4 regions of the Desulfosporomusa polytropa genome follow, and region 1 is predicted to be linked to each of the others. Evidence: riboswitches for the same ligand, from Rfam matches in the RefSeq annotation. Region 1 holds a riboswitch; each other region holds the start of a gene.
What was found. A riboswitch is a leader RNA that binds a small molecule or an ion and turns the genes downstream of it on or off. The one in region 1 is predicted to bind cyclic di-AMP.
Positions count from the first base shown of each region.

Region 2: linked by a shared signal. The riboswitch ahead of ACZ449_RS07155 (peptidoglycan-binding protein) and the one ahead of ACZ449_RS19900 (APC family permease) in region 1 are both predicted to bind cyclic di-AMP.
Region 3: linked by a shared signal. The riboswitch ahead of ACZ449_RS04795 (C40 family peptidase) and the one ahead of ACZ449_RS19900 (APC family permease) in region 1 are both predicted to bind cyclic di-AMP.
Region 4: linked by a shared signal. The riboswitch ahead of ACZ449_RS09455 (3D domain-containing protein) and the one ahead of ACZ449_RS19900 (APC family permease) in region 1 are both predicted to bind cyclic di-AMP.

Region 1 covers NZ_AP042400.1:3,904,406-3,908,019, forward strand. Annotated here, with positions in the region: gene ACZ449_RS19895 (sialidase family protein) at 1-17, shown strand, start outside; gene ACZ449_RS19900 (APC family permease) at 179-2,026, opposite strand; cyclic di-AMP (ydaO/yuaA leader) riboswitch at 2,085-2,221, opposite strand; gene ACZ449_RS19905 (hypothetical protein) at 2,511-2,738, opposite strand; gene ACZ449_RS19910 (heavy metal translocating P-type ATPase) at 2,767-3,614, opposite strand, start outside.
Region 2 covers NZ_AP042400.1:1,128,469-1,132,082, forward strand. Annotated here, with positions in the region: gene ACZ449_RS07145 (3D domain-containing protein) at 1-515, shown strand, start outside; gene ACZ449_RS07150 (L,D-transpeptidase family protein) at 612-1,331, shown strand; cyclic di-AMP (ydaO/yuaA leader) riboswitch at 1,775-1,918, shown strand; gene ACZ449_RS07155 (peptidoglycan-binding protein) at 1,981-2,586, shown strand; gene ACZ449_RS07160 (DMT family transporter) at 2,717-3,169, shown strand; gene ACZ449_RS07165 (acyl-CoA dehydrogenase family protein) at 3,276-3,614, shown strand, end outside.
Region 3 covers NZ_AP042400.1:672,095-675,708, reverse strand. Annotated here, with positions in the region: gene ACZ449_RS04800 (ABC transporter ATP-binding protein) at 1-956, opposite strand, end outside; gene ACZ449_RS04795 (C40 family peptidase) at 1,104-1,754, opposite strand; cyclic di-AMP (ydaO/yuaA leader) riboswitch at 1,777-1,915, opposite strand; gene ACZ449_RS04790 (glycosyltransferase family 2 protein) at 2,013-2,972, opposite strand; gene aroH (chorismate mutase) at 3,111-3,476, opposite strand; gene ACZ449_RS04780 (hypothetical protein) at 3,578-3,614, opposite strand, start outside.
Region 4 covers NZ_AP042400.1:1,627,642-1,631,255, reverse strand. Annotated here, with positions in the region: gene guaB (IMP dehydrogenase) at 1-523, opposite strand, end outside; gene ACZ449_RS09455 (3D domain-containing protein) at 666-1,304, opposite strand; cyclic di-AMP (ydaO/yuaA leader) riboswitch at 1,309-1,445, opposite strand; gene ACZ449_RS09450 (FAD-dependent oxidoreductase) at 1,596-2,975, shown strand; gene ACZ449_RS09445 (ferredoxin family protein) at 2,975-3,259, shown strand; gene ACZ449_RS09440 (hypothetical protein) at 3,256-3,614, opposite strand, start outside.

The DNA of each region.
Region 1 (3,614 bases):
GGGTAAAAGATAAGTAAGCTCTCCATTTTTATACTCTCTGATATATTTTGAAAACCCGACTTGCGCTGAGCCTTTGGCGAAAGCGGAAATTGATGTTGCCCTTATCCAGAGAAAAGTTATTCTTTCAATCTGGACAGAAAAAGCCTTCCAGTGCCTAAAGCTCTGGAAGGCTTTTCTCCTATACTTTCAAATGATAGGGTACGGTAGTTACAATGACATTTTCTTTCCAAATAAGCGTATTTCGTAAAAACCAGCCGGTTTGGTTGTGCAAGAGGCGATGCCAGGATTTCCTGGTCTCAAACTCGGGGATAATGACTGTGATATAATCATCCGGCCCCTTTTCCCGTTCCTTCTTCTCAATAAAATGCAGAAGTGGCCTCATTAATAACCGATACGGCGAACGGATAACGATCAATTCTACACCCGGGTCCCACAGCTTCCATTTTTCAATGACCTTTTTTGTCGTTTCTTCATTGTTAGAAACGTGAACAGCCAGAATATTATCACCAATCATCTTGGCATATTTGATGGTTTCATACACCACGCGCGTCGTTGTCGAAACAGGCACAATAACGATGTGTTTACCCTCGGGAAATGTGGCTGCTCCTTTTTCATAGCATTCTTCCGGCAGATGCAGCTGGTCGGCAATAGAATTATAGTGGCCCTTAATAGCTGTAAAGATGTAGATCATAATGGGAATAAACAATAAGACAATCCAGGCGCCATAGATGAATTTTGTTATGGTAATAATAAGAACAACCAGACCAGTGGTAAGAGCGCCAATGCCATTTAGCAAAGCCCGAATCTGCCACCCTTTACCACGCTCCCGGTTCCAGTGAACAACCATGCTAGACTGGGCAATGGTAAAAGAAATGAATACGCCAATGGCGTACAAAGAAATGAGATGCTCCGTATTTCCCCGAAACACGATAATTAGTAGAGCGGCCGCAACAGTAAGTAAAATAATACCATTGGAAAATGTCAGCCGCTCGCCGCGTGTCGCCAAATAACGCGGCATATATCCATCTTTGGCAACAATGGATAACAGCACCGGCAAGCCGTTATAAGCCGTATTGCCTGCCAAATATAATACCATCATCGTAGTAATCTGAATATAATAATAGGCAGCCGATCGGCCAAAAATTTCTTCTGCCAATTGCGACATAGCCGTTACCTCAGCTATTGGTAAAATGTGATAATGCATGACAAGGTAGGTAATTCCCAGAAACATAAAACCCAGGATTCCTGCCATCCAGTACGTAGTAATAGCAGCATTGCGGGCTTCTGGCTTTCGGAACATAGGAACACTATCAGCAATAGCTTCAACCCCTGTCATTGAGCTACAACCATTAGCAAAGGCCCGTAGAATCACGAACAGCATCGACCAATCCAACTGCTGGCGAGCTAATGACTCTGGTGGCAGCATGTAGGGGGCAACAGTAACAGACTTCCATATACCTATTGCAATTAAAATAATGATACCAAGTAAAAAAGCGTAGGTAGGTATTACGAAGGCATTGGAGGATTCCCGGACTCCGCGCAAATTAACCAGCATTAATATGGCAAAAAGCACCAGTACATCAATAGTTACTTCCCGCCCCGCCAAAGCAGGAAAAGCCGAAACAATAGCTGCTGTGCCAGCCGAGACACTCACCGCAGCTGTCAGTACATAATCAGCAAAAACAGAGCCAGCTGCCACCAACGCCGGCATCTTACCCAGGTTCTTCTTGGCTACCGTATAGGCCCCGCCACCCTCAGGATTGGCTTTGGCCACCTGCACATAGGATAACACTACAATGGCCAGCAGTGACAGAATGCCTATCGCTACAGGCCCCATAAACCCGTAAGCTACCAGGCTGGGAACAGCAACCAACGCAAGCATAATTTGTTCCGGACCATAAGCAACCGATGATAACGCATCTGAGGAAAAAATAGACAGTGCCTTCCACTTAGGAAGTTTTTCATGAGCCAATTCCCGATTATGAAGTGGCTTGCCGATAAGTAATCGGCGCAGTACGCGCATCATAGTAGCGCCTCCAGTTTCCTTATTCAATTTGAACACAAAAAAAAGACCTGCCGGTCTTTCGACCTCTTGCTTTAGCCTGCGAAGTTAGCTGTCGGGTAGGATGACAAGAGAAAAACATCCCTTTTGCCAATTGGCAAAATTAACCCCAAAAAGTGGTTCCTCCGCTTCCATTCTGGAACTCGGCCTTGTGTTTTTTTACTAAGTGTAATCATACTGCTTTTCTATTCACACATAAAGTCTTGCTACGCCTGATTAACGCCTGCTAGGTGTCATTGCTACTCACTACAGCGCTTTTGGATTCTCCGCTCATAGGCGCGCTTTCTTTTGCGAGTTGTGGCTCGTTTTTTCAAAAATATAATTACACTCATTGTAAAAAAAATGGAGACCATCATAAAGAGGATCTCCAAAACACTTCATATAAATACACTTTACCACTGGTTGCTATAATTTTGCTGGCAAAAAATGTATATGTTCACCTTACTATCTAGGCTTTAACCATACCATCTTGCCGTTCTGCTATTAAGTCTTCCAGCCGTTCTTTTTGACGCATAAGTTCGTCTACCGAAATCTCGCCCATACCTTGTTGAGGAGCATTCATTGGCATAGTTGGCAATAAGCCTTGCATTGAATGTTCAGACATCATTTTGTACCCAAAAGCACCTGCAAGAGTACCAACAACTAAACCTATCCAAAAATCACTTCTTGCAAACATATTTTCACCCCCTTTCATTAAAAATAATTTATATAGTTTTTTTATTTGCTATCAAAATCCGCGCGCTATTTAGCACCACGCCAATTGTTGCAGCATTATGGATCAGCGCCGAAATCATTGGGTTAGTTCGGCCAATAGCCCCGAGAAGCATGGCTGCCGTATTAACGGCAATGGTAGCAGTGAAATTCTGTTGAACTATTTTCATAGTTTGTTTACCCAGCGTGACTACTTCTGACAACACGAGCGGATCTTCGGAATTAATGGTAATAGCTGCTGATTCTACGGCAATGTCTGTACGCCGTCCACCCATAGCCACCCCTACATCAGCGAAAGCCAACGCGGGAGCATCATTGACGCCGTCACCGACCATGAGTACCTGTGACCGCCGTCTAAGCTTATTCACCAATGTAGCTTTATCCTCAGGCAATACCTCGGCATGGTATCCGTCAATATCCAGTACAGTTGCCACATGGTTAGCAACAGGCTCCGTATCTCCAGTAATCATGACGACTTCGTCAACACCTTGTCGCCGCAAGCGATTGATAGCCTTCTTCATGTTGGGGCGAATAGGATCACTTACTACCAGTACTCCTAGCAACGCTTTGCCCCGTGCCACATAGACCAGGTTAAAGCCGCGCTCTGCGCCAGACTGATCGCCAAAAAGCTGGCAATCAATCTGATACTCTTCCATAAACCGCCTACTGCCTACCAAAACGCGCCCACCACATATCTCTTCAAAATCAGGTACCTCGGCCACAATTCCCCTTGCCACAATGGTTTCAGTACTACTATGTGGCGGTATCAGCCAGCCTTGGTTTTTTACGTACTCTAATACAGCGCATGCCAGCGGGTGGGCTGAATGAAATTCTGCCGATG
Region 2 (3,614 bases), 2.8 Mb from region 1:
AGCTGTCAGCACAAGATCAAGCAGCTGCTAAAGTAACTATTGTTAAAGCAGTAGAAACTGCCGTGCGCAGCAAAGTAGATGAGAAAGTTAAAGAAGTGGTAACTGGTCGACTGGCAGGCTATCAAGATGAATTTGATCTGCTTTCGACCTTGCTCAACAGTAGTAGTACCCTGACACCTGCAGCCGTCCAGAATAACAACTCTCTTGCCGGTGCGCCGCAAAACTATAGTAAGCTGATTAACATGACTGCGACAGCTTACGGTCCGGGTCCAATTGATAATGGTAAATGGAATGACCTGACTTATGTAGGCGGCAAGGTTAAAAAGGGGATAGTAGCCGTAGATCCTGCTGTTATCCCTATGGGAACCAAACTTTGGGTTGAAGGTTATGGCCAAGCTATAGCTGACGATCAAGGCAGTGCTATTAAAGGCAATCGTATTGATTTAGCGTTTAATTCCAGACAAGAAGCGCTGGATTATGGGATTCAAAATGTGAAAGTATATGTTCTCAAATAACCGGCTTCGGCCGGTTTTTCTTTTTTGCAGTTCATATCCCTTTTTATGGAGGCATATATTTGGAAAGAAGAGTGCTGTCTACAAGGAGGGATTGGAATGAAAGCTGCTTTGTTATTTAGATTTAAGCACAAGCAGATAATTTGTGGTATAGCGGTTTTGGCAATTGTAAGTATTGTCTTTAGTATAGCTGGCTTTGAATATATGGATGAACAAGAATTAGCGTCGCTAGATACCAATCAGCCCAACCAGACACCTACAGGCAAAGTGAGTGTGGTAATAAATACTCAATCTAAAGTACTTGAAGTTTACAATGATGAACAGGTATATAAAAAATACCGGATTGCAGTAGGCAAAAGTAAAACTCCGACACCGATTGGCGAGTGGAATGTGGTATGGAAAGACTATGATTGGGGAACCGGATTTGGAACACGCTGGATGGGGCTAAATGTTCCTTGGGGAACTTACGGTATACATGGGACAAATAAACCATGGTCGATAGGTCAATTTGCCAGTCATGGTTGTATCAGGCTGCGTAATAAAGATGTTGAAGAATTGTTTGAATGGATCCCAATTGGGACTCCTGTGCGTATCGAAGGCCAAAGGGTTAAAGTTAAAAGAACGCTTAAATATAAAACTTCAGGGCCTGATGTTGTTGCTTTACAAATGAAACTTAAAGAACTAGGCTACTTTGCGGGTAGAGCAGATGGCTTGTTTGGTGTTATGACTGAGGAAGCTGTTAAGGCTTATCAGACAGATAAAGGAATAACTACAACTGGTGCAGCTACTAAAGAGCTTTGCGCTGCTTTAGGGCTATAGAAATTGATTATCATAATAGCGTTAATGAACAAGTTGGTCTGATTGAAATGGCAATAAAATAGCGCCGCTAGGAAAGCGACGCTTAATGAAGGGGAGAGGAAATTATGCTTAGTTTAACCAAGCGCCAGGCGGCTATACTGCTTGGCGTTGTTTTATTGCTGATAGTGGCTGGCTGATTTACTGTGAGATGTTAACTGTAGGTTTAAGACCATCTATCAGCCCGTGGACGGGGGAGTTGTCTAAAGAAATTCTAAAAAACATGATGTAGTCTAAAAGAGGTGATGATAGTTTGCCACTATTACCACCCTTTCAGTTAAGCCGTCTGCCTGCGGGTGGGCGGTGTTTTTTTACTAGTATGGTGTTTTAATGACGATTGCAGTCCTTGGAGTCCAACGTCAAGTTTAAATAATCATAAAATTGACCACAACGTAAAAATAGTGTAATATTAAAATTAGCCGAATCCATTAGGTACGGGGGACCCAATAAACATATAGGGGTGAATCCGTGTTAAGCGGTAGGGCGTTCTCGACCTCTTTTCTTATGCCCGAATCCGACAGCTAACCCCGGAGGCTAAAAGCCATGAAGGTTTTTGTGTTTTGCGTTGCGAAACAGCTAACCTCGGAGGCGCAATATAAAGAGAGGTGATTGATTGGGAAAAGCATTATTTAAAGTGGTTTGTATAGTTTATCTCTTGTTAGCAGTCAGCGTTCCAATGGGAGGCTTAGCAGCAGGTGCAGGATCATCACAAGAGTATCCTGCTATAATGCTCGGGGCGCGCGGCGAGCAAGTGCGGATTGTGCAAAAACATTTGGCAGATGGTGGATTTTATGCTGGAGACATTGACGGTGTATTTGGTCCAATTACTGCCAAAGCTGTACAAGAATTTCAACGCAGTGCCTATCTTACAGTAAATGGTATTGTTGATAAAGAAACCTTTGCCTATCTTGGACGTTTGGCTGGTGAGCCAAGCAGGTATAGCCGCTCCTTGGTTATGAGAGCATCGGCTTACTCTGCGCATGATCCAGGTAATGGTAGTTATACATATGGCGGAAACCTTTTACGTAAGGGTTTAGTTGCTGTCGATCCGACGGTTATTCCTTTAGGAACCCGGTTATATATTCAAGGATATGGCTATGCAGTAGCTGATGATATCGGTGGCGCAATTAAAGGCAGTTGTATTGATTTAGCTTTTGATAGTCGCCGTGAGGCCTTGAATTTTGGTGTACAAAGAGTAACCGTGTATGTAGTTGACTGAGATTTGGCAGGTTTCGGCCTGCTTTTTTTATTTGCCATAGGTAGCTGTTACTAATATCCCCCGAATATTAAAAAGCCCCAAGTATTATACTACAGATAGAATTTTAGTATTTTACGGGGGTTGGTTAGGCTTGAATTTTATATCAAGTGAAATGCTGCCATTGGTGCTGGCTTTTGTTTCTGGGGTGTTAATGGCAGTACAAGGTTCGATTAATACTGGTTTGAGTAAGGTCATAGGCCTGTTAGAAGCTACTTTTGTCGTTCACCTTACAGGAACTATCTTAGTCATGCTACTACTATTCATAGGTAATCTAGGCAAGGGTAATCTGTCTGCATGGCAAGAGGCTCCGTGGTATTCCTGGTTGGGGGGGATACTTGGTGTAGCTATAATCTATCTAGTAGCTGCCAGCATTCCCAGTGTCGGTGTTGCCAATGCCACTACGGCTATTATTGTTGGACAAGTACTGACTGCAATTATCATTGACTACTTAGGGGGATTTGGTCTTGAACGGATGGCATATAGCCCCAAACAGGTATTAGGATTGGTATTACTTGCAGTTGGCGCTAGATTATTGTTAAAATAGTGTTTTTTTTATTTATTTCTTATAAAGGTGTTAACAAAGAAAAAATTATGCGGTATACTTATCATTAGGATTTTTTGGTAATGTGACTACCATAAGGAGGCAAGGCATGGATTTTAACTTTACTCCCGATCAACTTGATATGCATAAGATGGTGAAAGATTTTGTTGCTAAAGAAATTACGCCACATGCTTTGGAAATGGATAAAGAAGGTGTAGTTCCTTCTGATTTATGGAAGAAGCTTGATGAGGCAGGTTTGCTTAATTTAACTGTACCTGAAGAATATGATGGGCCAGGTCTTGACGCACTCTCAATTGCTCTAATCTATGAGGAATTGGGTAAAGGGTGCGCTGGTGTAGCTACAACAACAGCTGCAAATGCCTTAGCATCTTATCCAGTAGTACTCTTAGGGAATGAAGAACAAAAACGTAAAATGTTTGATGTCATA
Region 3 (3,614 bases), 2.4 Mb from region 1:
ACAGACGGAGTTTGTTCATTAAGTAAGCTGTTAATACGTCCCCAGGCTACCACACCAAGTTTCAGATAAGTTAGTGCTTGGCTGATTTTGCGTACAGGCATCGGAATATTGATAATATAAACAAGAAAAGCAAACATTCCACCGATACTCAGATCGCCCTGAATAACCTCCCGACCGCCGTACCAAACGATAATAGTTAAACCGATAGCGGCAAGAAATTCTACTAATGCTACCAAAATTGCGCTTAATCGCTGAGTTTTTAGTAAATCACTAGCTGCTTGCTGAATCTTGTCACTGAATTTTTTGTATTCATAATCTTCCCGAACATAACTTTGCACGATGATCACCGATAGCAATGATTGTTGAATAATGGCTGTAACTTTAGCAAGCGTATGGTCAACAATTACCCCTAAACGGCCAATTTTATTATTAAAAAAGCTAATGGCAATAATGATAAATGGTAAAGTAGCAAAAGTCACCATAGCCAGTTCCCAATCAAAATAAATCATAATTGCTACGATAGCCAACAGATTAAGTGACTCAACAATAGCATCAGGAATGCCTACTGTAACTGCCTGTTGAATAAATGAAAGATCATTGGTAAATAACGAAATAAGCTCTCCGGAAGAATTCTTCATGAAATAGGCATAATCTAACGATTGCAGCTTACTAAACATGTCCTGACGGAGTTTAGCCAACATCTTATTAGCAGCTTTAGCCATACTATATCCATAAAAATAGGAAAACAAACCACGAATGAGGTATAGCATCATGATACCCGCGGTAATCAAATGCAAAAACGTAATATTTCCCCCGGTCAGCGCATCGTCAATAAGCATCTTAACTACCAGCGGCGCCGCCAAGCCCGCTAAACTTGCAACAATAAAACACATTACAGCTGTTAAAGCTAATAACCAATATGGTTCTATAAACTTTCGCCAATAAAAACTAAACATAATCTATCTCCACTTAATACTGCTTAACTTGTCCACTTATATTGTCGCAGTTACTAGCATTAAATACAAGTACTTATGTAAAAATCCGCCCATTAATACTTGTATTTAAACTAAAAAAGGAAGGCCAACAATGCCTTCCTTTCTAGTTTACATCACCCGTCGAGCACCAATATAGCATGAACCCCAGTAGCCACTATCTAGACTATCAATTCTTACACCACTGCTAGACGTCGCACTGATAAATCTACCATCACCAATATAGATGCCACTGTGAGATGCTCCTGAAGTATAGGTGCTAAAAAACACCAAGTCTCCAGGTTGAAGACGACTATACGATACATGCCGTCCAACTTCAAATTGTTCATCAGCCATTCGAGGCAAATAAATACCGCTCTGAGCAAAAACATAGCGGGTAAAACCAGAACAGTCAAAACCGTCAGGGGTCGTCCCCCCAAACACATACGGTACCCCTCTGTAACTCAAGGAAGTCTGTATGATACGCCTTACCGAAGCGGTAGAGGAATCACGACTGGCTGGAATATCCCGTCCCATCAGAGCACGGTAGGTTTGCGCTCCAATCACACCGTCTGTTTCAAGACCACGTTCTTTTTGGAATGATTTAACAGCATTAACCGTTAGAGTTCCAAAATCGCCATCTGCTGTACCAGCATTAAAACCCAGATTATTCAGCTGAGCTTGAATAGCGGCTACATCATCTCCCTGGTCGCCAGCCTCATATGTTCCCGCCGCATAGGCAAAAGCAGTTGTACCTAAAAAGAGGCATAAAGCGACAATAATCCTGGAAAAATTGTGCAAATTGGTTTCTCCTCTCACTGGCCTCCGAGGTTAGCTGACGGGTTAGGGTTGCAGGCACCCTACTTGAAAAGCTGGCGCTTATCAAGTTTCACCCCCTTAACTTGGTTCCCCCGTACCTGAGCTGGATTCGGCTTTCTATAATGCTCTTATTTATTATTATTCGACTTAAACTTAAAAATTCCTTCCCAAAACCGTATTTTTTTTACATTTATTAGGTCAACTATTTTTTTCACCAACAGTTCACTCTTTATTTTTTGCCGTTTGTTGGCCAATCTCAGCCCGCAGCCAGTAGAGTGGACGCTGTTTTACTTCTTCAAATATCCGTCCAACATACTCACCAATAATACCAATTCCCGCCAATTGCACCCCCCCAAGTAGTAGAATACTAGCGGTAATTGTTGCCCAACCAGGTACAGCCTCAGCAGTAAAGAGTTTTATGTAGAGAACATGCATAGTTAGGGCAATGCTGCCAAATCCCAGTATAATGCCCATATAAAATGCAAAACGAAGTGGTGTTTTCGAATAAGCAGTAATCCCGTCAAGGGCAAAATGCAGCATTTTTTTTAATGAAAATTTAGATTGTCCGGCAAACCGTTTAGGAGCAATAAATTCAATATTGGTTTGACGGTAACCGATCGCACTAATCATGCCGCGAATAAATCTGGCTCGTTCCCGAAAGCGCCGAAAACTGTCTACCACCTGCTTATCCAACAATCTAAAATCAGAGCCACCCTCTGTAACCTGGACATTAGATAGGGCATTCATTAGCTTATAAAACATACCTGAGGTAATGTTCTTAAACCAGGATACACCTTCGGTATTTATCCTAACGGTTTGGACAACCTGAAAACCTTCCTCCCATTTACCAATTAGTAAAGGTATCATTTCCGGCGGATGTTGCATATCACCATCCATGGTAATAACCGCCTCTCCCTGGGCATGATCCAGTCCACAGGTTAAAGCCACCTGATGGCCAAAATTGCGAGCCATAATAAGCGCCCGCACCCGCTTATCAGCAGTAGCTAAACGCTCCAAAATAAGTGGAGTAGCATCGCTTGAGCCATCATCAACAAAGATAAGTTCAAAACGATATGACATTTGCTCCATATGTTTAACAACTTCGTTGTAAAAGTTATCAACATTATCCTGCTCATTATATACTGGCACAACAATAGATATCGAATTATTCATTACGCTCATTAATATGCAAACCTCCTTGTCACCACTATATTATTACATTGCTAGCATGTGATTGCAATTATACTCTATAAAATAAAACATAAAACCTGCCTTGCAAATTGCAAAACAGGTTTTATCCATAAGACGGTAATCTTATCATTATCGTTGAATATCTTGACGCAAATTAGCAGCACCATGTAGATAAACATGCTTAATGTCATGTTGCCCAAGATCAGTATTCCACAAAACCAGTACGCGGATACAAAGCGCCGGCGCATCAGGGCATTCGATTTCTTGCGTCCCAAATAGCGGTACTTGCGTCCAACCAGCCTTTCTTGCCCCGGCTGCCGGAAAGGCTGCATCTAGATCAGGGGTTGAGCTAAAGATTACTGCACCAATATCCTCGGTATTCAGCACATTTTCCTGTGAGATTGCCACAAGAAGTTCAGCGACATGTTCAAAGATTTCTTCACGATTATTAGTTGTAACAGTTGTTGCACCACGAATACCGCGTAATATAATCAACCACTCCCCATGAAAGAATTACGTTATACCATTATATATTATACGCATAAAGTATTCTTTTTCCTGCTAGTATGTATATTGTTTTTGTAATAAATCCTGTATTACGGTTTATTACACCGGCAAGAGTCACAATCATGG
Region 4 (3,614 bases), 2.3 Mb from region 1:
AAATTTCCTTAGCTTCTGTTAGTGATGTGCCAACAGGTGCAGTAATAAGGTGCTCTCTCGTCATACAGTCAACTATTCTGCGACTCAAATCAGTTTCAAAACGGAGGTCACGATTAGTTAAGATACCTACTAATTTACCATTATCTGTTACCGGTACACCTGATATATGGTATTTCTCCATAAGATCATGGGCATCTTGAAGTAAGTTGGTAGGCGATAAAAATATGGGATCCACAATGATACCATGTTCCGAACGCTTGACTTTATCAATCTCGTTAGCCTGGGCAGCAATCGGCATGTTTTTATGGATTACTCCTACCCCTCCCTCACGCGCCATGGCGATTGCCATTCGAGCCTCGGTAACCGTGTCCATACCGGAGCTAATGATAGGAATGTTAAGCTTAATGTTTTTTGTTAAATAGGTAGATACTTCAACTTCTCTGGGCAAAACGTCTGATTTGGCAGGTACAAGTAATACATCGTCAAAAGTTAAGCCTTCTGGGCCAAATTTGTTGTCAAACATTAACAGAACTCCTTTCGTACAACATGATCATAAATAGGTATTTCTCAATATAATAACATAAATAAACTTGCCAAATCTACCACTTTATATGTAATTATAAAAAAAATAATACAATGCCTGACGAAAATGCCAGGCATTGTTACTAGTTGAGGACATATAATTTTACATTTTGAACACCAAAGTCATACGCTTTGTCGACAGAATGCATAGCAATATCGATGCGATTTCCTTTAATTGCGCCACCTGTATCTTCGGCAACCGCATACATGCTATTGCCATCAGCAAACTCAATATATACCCTTGAACCAAGCGGAATAACACGGGGATCAACGGCAATTACACCTGGTCGTACCTGGGTTCCCATATAGGTTAAACTGCCCCATTGGGCATTATCGTGCGGACCGGCAGCGTAGGCGGTAGCTTTTATGTCCAGGACGGTCTTATAACGTCCTGGTGCAGTGCCGCGCGATGCTTCCGGCATACGACCACCGTATAGGCTTTGTAAGGTTTCTTGACCGACAACACCATCGGCGGTAAGATTTTTTGCCTGTTGAAAGTTAATTACCGCCTGTTCGGTCGTTTCACCAAAAACACCGTCAACCGTAAGATTGCTATCACCCCAATCACTAAGCTTAGTTTGCAGTTCAATTACATCTTGGCCTGTCATACCTATGCTAAGTGTCTGGTCGCCAAGCGCAGCAAAAGCCATCGGTGTCCAGATGGCAGCTGCTAAAACTGCCATCGCAATGGTACTTGTAACGATTTTTTTGATGTTTTTCATATAAAACACCCCTTTCTAAATGCCTACGAGGTTAGCTGACGGGTTCGGGACAAAGGGAAATCCCTACCGCAATCGCGGATTCACCCCAAAAATGGTTCCCCCATTTTCCTTTTTCATTAGGAAATTCGGCATGCTGTTATGATACAGGATAGTTTGGAATGATGCAATTCTTGTTTCGATAAATTATCTGAGAATATTGATTATTAACAGCTATTCTCTCTATAATGCTTTGGTATGCGTGCCCCTAAATATAAATTTATGATTACGCGTAAACTAAAACTGGGTGAGTATATGTTAAAACATTGGTATGAGGCTAAAAGATCGCACAAAATACCAGATAAAATCAGTAGTTTAAAAGCAGAAAATCAGGATAGTACCATCGCTGAAAAAAAATATGATGTTATTGTAGCCGGAGCCGGTCCAGCCGGATTAACAGCGGCCTATTTTCTGGCTCGCGACAGCCTTAACGTGCTTGTCCTAGAACGCGGCCCTTATGCCGGGGCCAAAACCTGCGGCGGCGCCAGTATTATGGCTGAGCATACCCATAAACTTTTCCCTAACTTTTGGGAAGAGTGTCATTGCGAACGAATTATCACTGATCAATCCTATTGGTTGATGACTGAGGATTCTGTTCTTTCTTCAAGGTTTCAGAGCGACCGACTTGCCGCCGCACCTTACAACAGATTTTCTGTTAAGCGTGTTAATCTCTATAAGTGGCTGGCCGACAAAGCAACGGAAGCTGGCGCGCAAGTACTCTTCAACCATACGGTAAAGCAAGTCATATTTAACGAGGATGGTCTGGCTGCAGGTGTACTAACGCAAAATGATGGTAAGTTTTTGGCCGATATCATTATTCTGGCAGATGGCGCTAATTCTCTATTGGCTGAACGTTCAGGACTGGCGCCCCGGGTAACACCGGAAAACATGTCTCTATATGTAAAAGAGACTATTGCCCTGCCTGCAAGTCTGATTGAAGAAAGATTTAATTTGCTGCCAGGTCAAGGTACAATAATCGGGTTGCTTGGTTATCCTACTGCTGGATTTAACGGCACTGGTTCCATACATACCTTTAGAGACAGTATAAATATCAGTGTAGGTATGGCGGTAGCCAGTTTTGCCCAAGCAGGCTTCTACCCCAATGACCTCTTAGAACGAGTAAAAAAACACCCCCACATCAAACGATTGATTGCTGGGGGCCAGACTATTGAATATGGCGGCTCATTAATTCCCGAGGGGGGTTATAACGCTATTCCTCCATTGGTACATCCCGGCCTGGTGATTATTGGTGACGCTGGTTCGTTGGTCAATGGTACGCATGGCATAAACCTTGCGATGTGGTCTGGTTTTTATGCGGCCAAAGCCGTCTATGCGGCAAAGATTAGCCGGGATTATTCGGTCGGTAAGCTGTCTTTATATACAAAGCTCTTACAAGAAAGCTTCATTATACAAGATTTACAAGCTAACGCCGGTGCTGCCGCGCTAATGCGCAATATCCCTTATGCGTTTGATCTTTATTCCCACATGGCAAATGAAGCGGCTTATCAGGTTTCGCGGGTATATACAATGCCCAAACGGGCCAAGCGGCTTATGGTGTACAAAAAAATAACAAGCATGCAGCCAGTCTTGAAGATATTGTCCGATATTTGGAAAACGTGGAAGGTGATTCGTTAATGCAACTACAGGATAAAATTATGCTCATACATTTTAATCCAGATAACAGCATTCAGCATGTTGCTGTACAAAATCAGGAACACTGCAGTACCTGTGAAGAGAAGCAATGCCTAACCATCTGTCCTACCGGCGTATTTAAATGGGACTGCCAATCAGGCAGTCCCATACTAGTACATTATAAGCAATGCGTTGAATGCGGTGCCTGCCGGCTAATTTGCCGGTTTGACAACATTCTGTTTGATTATCCGCCAGGAGGCATGGGGGTGGCTTACTGGGAAGGTTAATTCTTTCCCAGTACAAACGGTGCAAACCCGATCTCACCCCAATAGTGGTTATAGTATATCTGGATAATACCATCCAGTCTTCTGCACAAAATCTTCTTTACATGGCTAAGGGAACTAAAGAACAGTCGAGTCTGCGGTTGGGCGCTGTTCGCAGCTGCCTGTTGGTAAAATTGGACTGTCTTATCGGTTGCCATGTAGATAGGCCACAGGGTTGTAAATACCTGCAAACTGGCGTTAGTGGCATCAGTATGTAAAGTAAGTTGCTGCCAGGAGGTATCTGGACCAAGTAATTGGTCCTCTGTCACCAGCGGATACGAAGCGATGTCGATATTTACTGTGTTGGCTGCTGATAACA